Regions from separate parts of the Aneurinibacillus uraniidurans genome, predicted to be linked through region 3. Evidence: a T-box and tRNA genes for the amino acid it is inferred to sense, from the RefSeq annotation. Region 3 holds a T-box; the other regions hold tRNA genes.
What was found. The T-box of region 3 lies ahead of tyrS (tyrosine--tRNA ligase). A T-box ahead of a tRNA ligase gene usually reads a tRNA of that ligase, here a tRNA-Tyr.
Positions count from the first base shown of each region.

Region 1: it has a tRNA-Tyr gene. The T-box ahead of tyrS (tyrosine--tRNA ligase) is inferred to sense a tRNA for this amino acid. The anticodon was not compared.
Region 2: it has a tRNA-Tyr gene. The T-box ahead of tyrS (tyrosine--tRNA ligase) is inferred to sense a tRNA for this amino acid. The anticodon was not compared.

Region 1 covers NZ_CP116902.1:390,386-394,945, forward strand. Annotated here, with positions in the region: rRNA gene PO771_RS01900 (23S ribosomal RNA) at 1-1,312, shown strand, start outside; tRNA gene PO771_RS01905 (tRNA-Asn) at 1,435-1,510, shown strand; tRNA gene PO771_RS01910 (tRNA-Glu) at 1,512-1,588, shown strand; tRNA gene PO771_RS01915 (tRNA-Val) at 1,592-1,664, shown strand; tRNA gene PO771_RS01920 (tRNA-Asp) at 1,681-1,757, shown strand; tRNA gene PO771_RS01925 (tRNA-Phe) at 1,779-1,854, shown strand; tRNA gene PO771_RS01930 (tRNA-Thr) at 1,858-1,933, shown strand; tRNA gene PO771_RS01935 (tRNA-Tyr) at 1,966-2,050, shown strand; tRNA gene PO771_RS01940 (tRNA-Gln) at 2,058-2,132, shown strand; tRNA gene PO771_RS01945 (tRNA-Lys) at 2,142-2,214, shown strand; gene PO771_RS01950 (tetratricopeptide repeat protein) at 2,337-4,037, shown strand; gene trxB (thioredoxin-disulfide reductase) at 4,236-4,560, shown strand, end outside.
Region 2 covers NZ_CP116902.1:3,457,356-3,461,915, forward strand. Annotated here, with positions in the region: gene alr (alanine racemase) at 165-1,352, opposite strand; gene PO771_RS17240 (hypothetical protein) at 1,509-2,054, shown strand; tRNA gene PO771_RS17245 (tRNA-Leu) at 2,103-2,184, opposite strand; tRNA gene PO771_RS17250 (tRNA-Arg) at 2,188-2,264, opposite strand; tRNA gene PO771_RS17255 (tRNA-Gly) at 2,280-2,355, opposite strand; tRNA gene PO771_RS17260 (tRNA-Leu) at 2,361-2,443, opposite strand; tRNA gene PO771_RS17265 (tRNA-Lys) at 2,468-2,543, opposite strand; tRNA gene PO771_RS17270 (tRNA-Gln) at 2,553-2,627, opposite strand; tRNA gene PO771_RS17275 (tRNA-Tyr) at 2,635-2,719, opposite strand; tRNA gene PO771_RS17280 (tRNA-Thr) at 2,733-2,805, opposite strand; tRNA gene PO771_RS17285 (tRNA-Phe) at 2,809-2,884, opposite strand; tRNA gene PO771_RS17290 (tRNA-Asp) at 2,906-2,982, opposite strand; tRNA gene PO771_RS17295 (tRNA-Thr) at 3,010-3,085, opposite strand; tRNA gene PO771_RS17300 (tRNA-Val) at 3,161-3,233, opposite strand; tRNA gene PO771_RS17305 (tRNA-Glu) at 3,303-3,376, opposite strand; tRNA gene PO771_RS17310 (tRNA-Asn) at 3,378-3,453, opposite strand; rRNA gene PO771_RS17315 (23S ribosomal RNA) at 3,577-4,560, opposite strand, start outside.
Region 3 covers NZ_CP116902.1:2,894,653-2,899,212, reverse strand. Annotated here, with positions in the region: gene acsA (acetate--CoA ligase) at 1-112, shown strand, start outside; gene PO771_RS14485 (transglycosylase domain-containing protein) at 166-2,559, opposite strand; T-box leader at 2,678-2,893, shown strand; gene tyrS (tyrosine--tRNA ligase) at 2,946-4,211, shown strand; gene PO771_RS14475 (sensor histidine kinase) at 4,368-4,560, shown strand, end outside.

The DNA.
Region 1 (4,560 bases), 1.3 Mb from region 3:
GCCTCTAGCGAGGAGTGAGGTACCCGTACCGCAAACCGACACAGGTAGGCGAGGAGAGAATCCTAAGGCGCGCGAGAAAACTCTTGCTAAGGAACTCGGCAAAATGACCCCGTAACTTCGGGAGAAGGGGTGCCCCGGTAGCGTGTCAAAGCGCGAGGGGGCCGCAGTGAAAAGGCCCAAGCGACTGTTTAGCAAAAACACAGGTCTCTGCGAAGCCGCAAGGCGAAGTATAGGGGCTGACGCCTGCCCGGTGCTGGAAGGTTAAGGGGAAAGGTTAGCCGCAAGGCGAAGCTTTGAACCGAAGCCCCAGTAAACGGCGGCCGTAACTATAACGGTCCTAAGGTAGCGAAATTCCTTGTCGGGTAAGTTCCGACCCGCACGAAAGGCGTAACGACTTGGGCACTGTCTCGGCAAGAGACTCGGTGAAATCATACTACCTGTGAAGATGCAGGTTACCCGCGACAAGACGGAAAGACCCCATGGAGCTTTACTGCAGCCTGATATTGAATGCTGGTATTGTTTGTACAGGATAGGTGGGAGCCGTTGAATCCGGACCGTCAGGTTCGGGGGAGGCGTCCTTGGGATACCACCCTGACAATGCTGGCCTTCTCACTTGCATCCCTTACCGGGATGAAGGACCGTGTCAGGCGGGCAGTTTGACTGGGGCGGTCGCCTCCTAAAAGGTAACGGAGGCGCCCAAAGGTTCCCTCAGAATGGTTGGAAATCATTCGCAGAGTGTAAAGGCACAAGGGAGCTTGACTGCGAGACCTACAAGTCGAGCAGGGACGAAAGTCGGGCTTAGTGATCCGGTGGTTCCGCATGGAAGGGCCATCGCTCAACGGATAAAAGCTACCCTGGGGATAACAGGCTTATCTCCCCCAAGAGTCCACATCGACGGGGAGGTTTGGCACCTCGATGTCGGCTCATCGCATCCTGGAGCTGAAGTAGGTTCCAAGGGTTGGGCTGTTCGCCCATTAAAGCGGTACGCGAGCTGGGTTCAGAACGTCGTGAGACAGTTCGGTCCCTATCTGTCGTGGGCGCAGGAAATTTGAGAGGAGCTGTCCTTAGTACGAGAGGACCGGGATGGACGCACCGCTGGTGCACCAGTTGTTCCGCCAGGAGCACAGCTGGGTAGCTATGTGCGGACGGGATAAGCGCTGAAAGCATCTAAGCGTGAAGCCCCCCTCAAGATGAGATTTCCCACAGCATAAGCTGGTAAGACCCCTTATAGATGATGAGGTAGATAGGTTCGAGGTGGAAGTGCAGCAATGTACGGAGCTGACGAATACTAATCGGTCGAGGGCTTAACCAATACAACTTACGTTACGTTTCGATTCAGTTTTGAAGGTGTTACACACTTTCATTGATGATGGAGGTTCTGCTAAAGGCAGCGCACGTCCTGTGCACAACGCAGAACGACCAACATCCTATTGGTCCGCAGTAGCTCAGTCGGTAGAGCAATCGGCTGTTAACCGATCGGTCGCTGGTTCGAGTCCGGCCTGCGGAGCCATGGCCCGTTGGAGAAGCGGCTTAACTCACATGCCTTTCACGCATGCATTCAGGGGTTCGAATCCCCTACGGGTCACCATATGGAGGATTAGCTCAGCTGGGAGAGCATCTGCCTTACAAGCAGAGGGTCGGCGGTTCGATCCCGTCATCCTCCATCCTTATTTTAAATGCGGAGCCGTGGTGAAGTTGGAGTTCACGCTGGACTGTCACTCCGGAGGTCGCGGGTTCGAGTCCCGTCGGCTCCGCCATTTATTCAAACATCGTTTTATGGCTCGGTAGCTCAGTTGGTAGAGCAGAGGACTGAAAATCCTCGTGTCGGCGGTTCGATTCCGTCCCGAGCCACCATATGCCGGTGTAGCTCAACTGGTAGAGCACCTGACTTGTAATCAGGGGGTTGAGGGTTCAAGTCCTTTCGCCGGCACCATTTTTACTAAAGGTTTTACTTTCTATATTTTCGGAGGGGTAGCGAAGTGGCTAAACGCGGCGGACTGTAAATCCGCTCCCTGTGGGTTCGGCGGTTCGAATCCGTCCCCCTCCACCAGTTTTATTGGGGTATAGCCAAGCGGTAAGGCAACGGACTTTGACTCCGTCACTCCCTGGTTCGAATCCAGGTACCCCAGCCATTTTATAGCGAGCCATTAGCTCAGTTGGTAGAGCACCTGACTTTTAATCAGGGTGTCACTGGTTCGAGTCCAGTATGGCTCATCACTTTATAGCTACTCCACATGGGAGTAGCTTTTTTATGTTCAAGGACTGGCTCTTATCTAGAGAATGGAAGAGGCAGTATGCTATACTTAACAAATAAGCAAAAGAAAATGGAGGGGCATATGGCCAAGCAGCAATACGCGCCAAAAAAAGAAGGCAAGATTGTTCCCATTCGTATGGATGCAACATTTTATAATAATCGTGCGCTCAAATATCTCGATAAGCTTAACTTCCAGAAAGCGCTCCGTTATTTTCGGAAAGCCATTGAACTGGAACCGAACAATCCAGACTATTACTGCAGTATGGCTGGCGTACTCGCTGAACTGGAAAAGTACGATGAATCAAATCGTATACTCTGGCATGTACTTGAAGAAATTGATTGTAAAATAAATGAATGCTATTTTTATCTCGCCAGCAATTATGCTAACTTGCTGGAGTTTGAGTTGGCCGAACAATATGTAGCAAAATATCTCGAACTAGCTCCTGATTCTTTATATACAGAAGAAGCCGAGGATCTGCTTGACTATATTGATTTTCAGCTTCAATCGATACCGCGAGAGCGTGAAACGGGAGAAAATCAGGAAGTTACCCTTTTGCATGATCGTGCTCGCCGCCTGCTAGAAGAAGGACGTTTCTCCGAGGCATCTAAAATACTTATCAAAATTCATACAGAACACCCCGATTTCATTGCTGCGCGTAATAATCTGGCGTTATGTTTCTATTATATGGGCCGCTTTGAAAAAGCAATGGATACGATTCTTTCTGTCCTGGAAGAAGAACCGCACAACATACATGCTCTCTGTAACCTCGCCGTATTTTACTCCCATCTGCGGGACAAAGAGAAACTTCTTGATCTACTTACCCTACTGAAAAAAATTGTGCCGTATCATTTTGATCAATCCTATAAACTTGCTACAACGCTTGGAATCTTAGGGGAGGATGAAGCAGCATACTTTCTTTTTAGTAAAATGATTGCGCAAACAGGACTGGGAGACGTACATCTGCTTCATTATGGTGCAGTAGCTGCTTATAATACCGGCCGCTTTGACGAGGCAGAAAGCCTCTGGAAAAAAATCGAGCGTCTTGATCCTGATGAGTCCATTGCCGCCTATTACTTGACTCAGGTGGAACAGAAGCGGAATGGTCAGTCGGCATTGCCAGGGGCTTCCTACCATTACCAAACACCGATTTCCGATGATATCCTTCGAATAGAAGCCGCGCGTGAGTTGAGTGAGAAATGTAAGAAAGATCCGCTTATTCGCGCCTCGTTTCTTTGGGCGCTTCGCTTCGGGGATCAAGACACGAAGCTGCAGGTCATACATGCGGCGGAATATTTGCAAGATGACGAGATTGAGGAAGCGCTTCGTCAATTTCTGTTGAATCCAGTAGAGGACGACCATTTGAAAGAAGCTGTGATCTTGGTGCTTCAGAAGATGGGAGCAGCTGAGCCGTATCGTGCTGTTATGGAAGATCGGGAACATCTTGTACAGGTTAATCCCCATGTTCACTCTCTTCCCGTATGGCATGATAAATGGCAGCAGGTTATTGACTGTCTCGAACATCATATGCAAGATCAGTATGATCTGCTCGAACAGCAGGAAGCACGTGCCCTATGGTTTGACTATCTCGCGCAGGCTTACCCGAATATTCCTGTGATCCGCAAACAGGAGACATGGGCAGCTTCACTGGAGTATGCCGTTGCACAATTGCATAATCGTAGTGTGACGAAGGAAGAAGTGGCCAGCCGCTATGGTGTTTCGGCGGTCTCACTGACCAAAAATTATCGACTTTTATGCGAAGTATGCAGATCATTTACGGAATAAGGATAAAATCAACAAAAAATAAGCATATACGTGAACCCCGGTACATACCGGGGTATATGTTTGTAGAGAAGTGTAGTATAGTAGTAGACAAGTTTGGCAAACCGATATATGATAAACACATTAAATCGAAATATATCGATGAATAAGAGTATTGAACCTATGATTGGGTATGATATTGATAAATGGGAGGTTGTAACGATGAGTGAACAAAAAGTATATGATGTAATCATTGCTGGTGCCGGTCCGGCAGGGATGACAGCAGCTGTATACACATCCCGTGCGAATATGAGCACCCTGATGCTTGAGCGAGGAATTCCGGGTGGTCAAATGGCCAATACAGAAGAAATTGAGAACTATCCAGGCTACGAGTCCATTCTCGGCCCGGATTTATCTACTAAAATGTTCGAACATGCGAAAAAATTTGGTGCGGAATACCAGTATGGAGACATTACAGAGGTAATTGACGATGAACCGTACAAAACCGTTAAAGTAGGCGAGAAAGAATTCAAAGCAAAATCGTTAA
Region 2 (4,560 bases), 560 kb from region 3:
GAAATGCGGGAGATTTCGACTCCCTTAGTTACCATTCGAGCAATCACGGCAAATTCCTGCCATATCCCACTACTTTTTTGATAGTTAGATAGGAGTTTTCATTCTTACTGATTGTACCATGATTCCCTTGTGGTCACAACCGCACACTTCAGTGGATTAGCTGGCTATTGTTTACAAAAATCCGACAGTAACGGGTTCGACATCGCGATCCGTACCCCATTTTCGACATACACCCGTGGCACACGCCGACTCACCATGCATGTGACCTCGTAATTAATCGTAGTAAGCCAGTCAGCCATCTCATCGACTGTAATCTCTTCACTTCCCTGTCTTCCAATCAGTACGGCTTCATCGCCAACTGCTACACCTTCTATCCCCGTTACATCAACCATGAACTGGTCCATACATACTCTGCCAACAATCGGAGCCCGCTGTCCGTGAATTAGCACTTCCCCACGATTCGACAGCAGTCGGTTGTACCCGTCCGCATACCCAACCGGAACGGTCGCAATAACGGCCTCGTTCGTTGTAATATGAGTGGCACCATAGCTAATCTTCGTCCCCGCAGGCACATGCTTAACGTGGCTGAGACGTGCTTTCCACTGAAATACTGGATGCAGCTTCATGCCCGTTTTTTTCATATAAGAAGACGGGTACTGTCCGTATAAACTAATGCCCAGACGGATTATATGACGGCTTTTATCTGGATAGAACATCGTAGCTGCAGTATTGTTCGTATACAGAAGAGCCGGATGGATTCCTCCTGCTTCCAGACAGGCTACCAATTCCTCATAACGTCTCATCTGTTCCATTGTATAAGCCTGATTTTCTTCATCGGCTGTGGCGAAGTGTGTAAATACACCTTCTACTTCAATCCATTCACTCTGACAACGTGCGGCAAACGCAGAAAGCTCTCTTCCCTCACGAATTCCGATACGTCCCATGCCAGTATCAAGTTTAATATGAACACGTGCTTTTTTCCGTGCGGCTTCCGCTTGACGTATGATCTCCTCTAACAGCTCTATCTGGTATACAGTCATAGCAATATCATGCTGGAGCGCTAACGCAATACCCCGAGCCGGAAATGAACTAAGCACCAAAATCGGCGCGGTAATTCCCTTTATGCGCAGCTCAAGCGCTTCATCAAGGAGCGCAACCGCAAGCCATTCCGCTCCTTCACGTAGCGCTTTATTAGCTATCTGAAAAGCACCATGTCCATATCCATCCGCTTTTACAACAGCCATGATCTTCGTCTCGGCTGGGAGATGCTTCCGAAATGTTCGCATATTCTCCCCTACTGCATCAAGATCAATTTCTGCCCATACATCACGGTAAAAATACTGTTCATCCATTTTTATGATCCTTCTTTCTTTGTCTACAAGTAATTACATCACCTACTTTAAGTATATAAAAAACGAAACTGAGTGCATAGCCTATACCGCCTGTACCCGCCTTTACATATGATGAGATAGGTGAATTTCACGTCACGTATAAAAGGAGGTGCAAAAATGGCAGAGAGAAAAATCAGGACACATAAACACCACCCTTCTTCGGGTAGCCAGCGCTTAACTGACCTCGAGCAAAGTATAAGCCAGATGGAAAATCGCATGAATGAAACAAAGCAAAGCGTTGATAAAATCGAAGGCATGTTGAAAGAATTAAGTCATCCTAAAAAAAGAGCCGCCATTCATAAGCAGGCGGTTTCACGAACAGAACGTCAAAATCGTCCACGCCGATCATTATTTAGCCTATTTACTGGCAAACGTCAAGAAGAACCCCGCAAAAGTTCCTTACTTGCCAACCTTACCAGTGGTGGATTCAAAGCATCCGATCTGGCTACTATAGCTGAACTGCTACAAAATCCAGCCGTTCAATCATTCCTAAAAAGTAACAGTCCCACAAAAAGCAATACCCGTAAAAAAGGAACAAAGAAAAGAAGAAAAACAAAAGGAGATAATCTGATAACAAGTGCACTCGGAAACGTAGATATGGGCCAAATTATGAATCTACTCCAAAACCCAACAGTACAGGCAATGCTAAAAAACATGATGTAACAGAAAAAGCACGTATCCTTTTTTAAGGATACGTGCTTTTTGTATGAGTACCGATGGTCGGGGTCGAACCGACACTCCCGAAGGAACACGATTTTGAGTCGTGCGCGTCTGCCAATTCCGCCACATCGGCAAGTGGCGTGCCCGGAGAGACTCGAACTCCCAACCTTCTGATTCGTAGTCAGACACTCTATCCGATTGAGCTACGGGCACATTATTAAGATTAAATGGAGCGGACAACGAGACTCGAACTCGCGACCCCGACCTTGGCAAGGTCGTGCTCTACCAACTGAGCTATGTCCGCATGTATGGTGCGGGTGGAGGGACTTGAACCCCCACGCCGAAGCGCTAGATCCTAAGTCTAGTGCGTCTGCCAATTCCGCCACACCCGCATATTGTGTTCACCATGTTAAAAATGGTGAGCCATACTGGACTCGAACCAGTGACACCCTGATTAAAAGTCAGGTGCTCTACCAACTGAGCTAATGGCTCTCTATAAAGTGGCTGGGGTACCTGGATTCGAACCAGGGAGTGACGGAGTCAAAGTCCGTTGCCTTACCGCTTGGCTATACCCCAATAAAACTGGTGGAGGGGGACGGATTCGAACCGCCGAACCCACAGGGAGCGGATTTACAGTCCGCCGCGTTTAGCCACTTCGCTACCCCTCCATATTTAGATAAATGCCGGCGAAAGGACTTGAACCCTCAACCCCCTGATTACAAGTCAGGTGCTCTACCAGTTGAGCTACACCGGCATATGGTGGCTCGGGACGGAATCGAACCGCCGACACGAGGATTTTCAGTCCTCTGCTCTACCAACTGAGCTACCGAGCCATAAAACGATGTTTAAATAAATGGCGGAGCCGACGGGACTCGAACCCGCGACCTCCGGAGTGACAGTCCAGCGTGAACTCCAACTTCACCACGGCTCCGCATTACATAAATCGCTATTTTAAAAATGGTGCCGGCGAAAGGACTTGAACCCTCAACCCCCTGATTACAAGTCAGGTGCTCTACCAGTTGAGCTACACCGGCGACGTACAGGATGTACCGTTCTGCATTAGACACAGGGCGTGCCTGCTCTTAGCAGAACTTCCTTTAGAATAAGGATGGAGGATGACGGGATCGAACCGCCGACCCTCTGCTTGTAAGGCAGATGCTCTCCCAGCTGAGCTAATCCTCCGACGTACAAGGATGTACTAGGTTCTGCGTCGCGACAGGACGTCGCGACTTTAGCAGAACTTCCTTGAAATGACCCGTAGGGGATTCGAACCCCTGAATGCATGCGTGAAAGGCATGTGAGTTAAGCCGCTTCTCCAACGGGCCATGGCTCCGCAGGCCGGACTCGAACCAGCGACCGATCGGTTAACAGCCGATTGCTCTACCGACTGAGCTACTGCGGACCAATAGGATGTTGGTCGTTCTGCGTTGCGCACAGGACGTGCGCTGCCTTTAGCAGAACCTCCATCATCATTGAAAGTGTGTAACACCTTCAAAACTGAATCGAAACGAAACGCAAGTTTATATTGGTTAAGCCCTCGACCGATTAGTATTCGTCAGCTCCGTACATTGCTGCACTTCCACCTCGAACCTATCTACCTCATCATCTATAAGGGGTCTTACCAGCTTATGCTGTGGGAAATCTCATCTTGAGGGGGGCTTCACGCTTAGATGCTTTCAGCGCTTATCCCGTCCGCACATAGCTACCCAGCTGTGCTCCTGGCGGAACAACTGGTGCACCAGCGGTGCGTCCATCCCGGTCCTCTCGTACTAAGGACAGCTCCTCTCAAATTTCCTGCGCCCACGACAGATAGGGACCGAACTGTCTCACGACGTTCTGAACCCAGCTCGCGTACCGCTTTAATGGGCGAACAGCCCAACCCTTGGAACCTACTTCAGCTCCAGGATGCGATGAGCCGACATCGAGGTGCCAAACCTCCCCGTCGATGTGGACTCTTGGGGGAGATAAGCCTGTTATCCCCAGGGTAGCTTTTATCCGTTGAGCGATGGCCCTTCCATGCGGAACCACCGGATCACTAAGCCCGACTTTCGTCCCTGCTCGACTTGTAGGTCTCGCAGTCAAGCTCCCTTGTGCCTTTACACTCTGCGAATGATTTCCAACCATTCTGAGGGAACCTTTGGGCGCCTCCGTTACCTTTTAGGAGGCGACCGCCCCAGTCAAACTGCCCGCCTGACACGGTCCTTCATCCCGGTAAGGGATGCAAGTGAGAAGGCCAGCATTGTCAGGGTGGTATCCCAAGGACGCCTCCCCCGAACCTGACGGTCCGGATTCAACGGCTCCCACCTATCCTGTACAAACAATACCAGCATTCAATATCAGGCTGCAGTAAAGCTCCATGGGGTCTTTCCGTCTTGTCGCGGGTAACCTGCATCTTCACAGGTAGTATGATTTCACCGAGTCTCTTGCCGAGACAGTGCCCAAGTCGTTACGCCTTTCGTGCGGGTCGGAACTTACCCGACAAGGAATTTCGCTACCTTAGGACCGTTAT
Region 3 (4,560 bases):
TGAAGTGCGTGATAAGCTGCCAAAAACACGTTCCGGTAAAATCATGCGCCGTGTACTGAAAGCATGGGAGCTTGGACTGCCAACAGGTGACTTGTCTACGATGGAAGACTAAGAGCAGAAGAGGAAGTATAAAAAAGAGACCGGAATCCCGGTCTCTTTTTTTGCTTATTGCTCAGTTTTTGTAGCTTCTTTTTTGTGCTCTGTTTTTTTATCGTCAGGCTTAGCGGTTGAGTCGTTTTTGTGTCCTGGCTTGGATGTGACCGGTTTATCTGGATCTTTCGGACGTGTTTCCGAATTTTTCTCGGTAGTGTTGGAACCGTCTGTTTTTTGCTGCTCTGGATCTTTGGCAGTATCTGTACCATTCGGTGTTTTGACATCCGTATTCGTTTTGTCCTGACTATTCGCAGTATCCGGTTTGGTCTCTTGTTTTTTCGGCTCTTCCTTTTTCCCGTATGAACTCGGATTGTGGGAGGCGGCGAGGTCAGCATTATAGATTCCTTTGTCTGCTGCACCGTCTGGTCTTCCCATTACGTTTTCAACAGGAGAAAGCTGTGGATTAGTACCAAGTACTGAACTGAAAATTTTCCCCCAGATTTTTTGAGCATCTTCAAAAGAACTTTGATACAACTTGTATTTTTTGTCGTACCCAACCCATACACCAAGGGATATGTCTTTCGTATAGCCGACAAACCATTTGTCTCGCTCATCCTGCGTTGTTCCAGTTTTACCCGCTACATCGTGGCCGTTGATAGAACGGAGTACGCGTGTACCTGTGCCGCTTGAGATAACATCCCGGAGCATATCGGTTACAAGCAAGGCTGTTTGTGGCGAGAATACGGGAACAGGCTTCGCTTTGTGTTCATATACGACTTCGTGGTCACTATTTTCAATGCGTTGGATTAAATACGCATCGACAAATTGTCCTTCGTTGGCAAATGTGGCATACGCATTCGTCATCTCTTCTACAGAGATCCCATATGTAAGGCCGCCAAGTGCACTTGGTAAGTAATAATCACTATCTACAAGCGAAGTTACCCCCATTTTTTTCACGTAGCTAAGCGACTTGCGAACGCCAGTTTTGAAATAAACTTTAACTGCAGGCACGTTGCGGGACCACTTCAGCGCATCGCGTACCGTAACAGGGCCTTTAAACGTGTTATTCGCATTTTTTGGTGTATAGCCACCTGGGAAGACCGTTTCTTCATCCACTACCGTTGAACTTGGTGATACGATGCCTTCTTCAATGGCTGGTCCGTATACGGCAAGCGGTTTGATTGTAGAGCCCGGCTGACGAAGTGCCGTCACATGATTTGTTTTTTCTGTTTCAAAATTACGGCCTTCCATCATGCCGAGAATTGCACCAGTCTTGTTGTTGATGAGAATTCCGCCGACTTGTTCAGGCATAGGCTTGCCGTCAATGGCTGGCCGATCTGGTCCGAAGTTCGCGGGATTTGCTGCGATTTGCTGCATTTTTTCATACACATTTTTGTTAATGGTCGTGTAGATGTGGTACCCGCCCTGGCGTACAGCAATCCGTTTTTCCTCGACAAGCTTGTTGAACGATTCTTTTTTAAGATCCGGATTTTTGGCAATGTCCTGTTCAACGAGCAGTTCAGCGGCCCGTTGTTCAATTTCCATCATTAAATATGGGTACTTCTCAAATGCTTTGCGCGATGGTTTAGCTAAGTGTGCCTCAATATCGTACGCAATCGCTTCATCGTATTCTTGCTTTGTAATTTTTCCGTTTTCTAGCATGCGGCTCAATACAAGCTTCTGTCGCTCTTTGCCGAGTTTAAGACCATTTTTCTTGATGTTCTTAAATGGAATGTACGAAGAAGGAGCTTGCAGCATCCCGGCTAGATAGGCAGCTTGTGGAATGTTCAGGTCTTTCGCATCAACCCCAAAAATCCCCTTGGCTGCAGCCTGTACGCCATATACATTAGAACCATTCGCATTTTTGCCGAAATACATCTTATTGATATAGGCGTCAAGAATTTGGTCTTTCGTAAACATGCGTTCTACGCGCAAAGCGAGAAACATCTCGCGAAATTTTCGCTGCATTGTTTGCTCAGGCGAAAGAATCGTTTGTTTAACGAGCTGTTGGGTCAGTGTACTTCCCCCGGTCTGAACTGGAGCGCCGGTGATCTGCTGGATGCCAGCCCGAGCAATCGCAGATGGGACAATACCCTTGTGTTCATAAAAATATTTGTCTTCAGTAGAAATAATGGCATCAATCAGGTGAGGCGATACCTCTGTGTGTGAGACAAGGCGCCTGTCTTCTGTTGTAATAAGCTGACCAATAAGCGTCTTGTCTGCAAAATATGCGAAGCCGGTTAAGTTGTTTGTTGAGATTTTTTGATGAATCTCATCGTAACTACGAACCGGATCGTCTTTAACAAGCGACGCGACATAGCCGGCCGCTGCTGCACCGGCAAATAGAACACCCATAAAAAAGAGAATGGTGCCGATCTGCAATACAAGTAGAATGCTTTTCCAGGCACTTTTTTTCTTTTTCTTCGGTTCTTCGGGCGTGTTCGCAGAACCGCTTTGTTTATCCATGGAATTCCCCCTTACCTATAACAGGAACATTATATCATAAAGACGTTTCATACGGATAAAGGTTGCTTTTCGTGACGATTTTTCGTTATGATGGGAGTAACAGTTATGATTATAGCTATATGTCACAGTGAATGCACCGCAGTAGCAGTCTGTATAAGGAGCATCAGAGAGCCGATGGAAGCTGCGAATCGGTCCTTGCAGACAGGTGAAGTACAGTGCAGGAGTGATTCCGCCGATTAGGTGGACGGGCGCATACCAGCGGCCGTTATCAGATGAGTGGAGGACAGGCTTGTCCTCAAGTAAGGGTGGTACCGCGAGCTAGCTCGTCCCTTTTTGGGGGCGGGCTTTTTTTATTTTTATCTAACTTATGATTGCGAGGGAAAAAAATGAGTCAAGAGCAAACAAAAATTGTACTGACAGATGAGCAGAAGCAGGAAGTTGACCGCCAAATGGCTATTATCTGCCGTGGTGTGGCCGAGATCGTGCCGGAAGAAGAAATGCGTAAAAAGGTGGAACGTTCGGTAGCAACTGGCGTACCATTGAAAGTAAAGCTTGGACTTGATCCGTCCGCACCTGATATTCATGTTGGACATACGGTAGTGTTGCACAAGCTACGCCAGTTCCAAGAGATGGGTCATACGGTGCAGATTCTCATTGGCGACTTTACGGGCCGCATCGGTGACCCGACCGGCAAGTCAGAGACGCGCAAGCCGCTGACAGAAGAAGAAGTAAAGGTGAATGCGGCGACATACGTGGAACAGTTCGCCAAAATTCTTGATATTGATAAAATCGAAGTAAACTACAACAGCACATGGCTGGCACCGCTGACGTTCGCTGATGTTGTAACACTGGCGGCTAAAACAACTGTAGCACGCATGCTTGAGCGCGATGATTTTGAGAAGCGCTACACGAACAACCTGCCGATCAGCATTCATGAGTTTTTCTATCCGCTTATGCAAGGCTATGATTCCGTGGCACTTGAGAGTGACGTTGAGCTTGGTGGAACAGACCAGAAGTTTAATCTGCTGATGGGACGCCAGTTACAGAAAGAATACGGTCAGGAACAACAGTGTGCGATTACGATGCCAATTATTGAAGGGCTTGATGGCGTACAGAAGATGAGCAAAAGCCTTGGCAACTATATCGGCATTAGTGAAGCACCGAACGAAATTTACGGCAAAGCGATGTCAATTCCAGATGAGTTGATGGTCAAATACTACGAGCTGGCAACAGATATCACACTTGAAGAACTGACCGAACTACAACAAGGGCTTGCCGATGGTTCCATCCACCCACGCGATGCAAAAATGCGTTTGGCGCGTACGTTCGTACAGATGTATCACGGTGAGGAGGCTGCCAATGAAGCAGAGAACCATTTCAAAACGGTATTCCAGCAGCGTGCTCTGCCGACTGATATCCCGGAAAAAGAGGTAGCGATAGCTGAACTCGAGGATGGCAAGCTGTGGATTGTAAAACTATTGTCTGTACTTGAGCTGGTGCCAACGAACGGTGAAGCGCGTCGCATGGTGCAGCAGGGAGCTGTCAAGATTAATGAAGAAAAAGTCGAGTCGGTTGATGATCATGTAGCCGTAGAAGATGGTATGATTGTACAAGTCGGCAAACGAAAATTTGCAAAAGTGAAATTGGGCTAGGAAAGTAGGAGATCTGTCATAATTGGGCAGGTCTCTTTTGCATATAATGGCGAGAAAAGTCGAATGGATTAGGGAGAAAGACTTTCTTTTTTGCTAATAGACTACTAAAATGAAGAAATAGAATAACAACAGATTTACAAAGAGGGAGTTCTCATAATGAATGAAATCCTGGTAAAAAGGCAGGAGAGAAAAACAGGTATATGGATAGGGATGGGGGTTATTATTTTTCTTATCATTAACTTGCATCCTATGCATCATTTTTCGTTTTATGATCGATCACACTTCCTTGTCTCACATACTTCTTTAGAATTTTTCAGTATCTTTGTTTCTTTTTCAATTTTCATGCAGG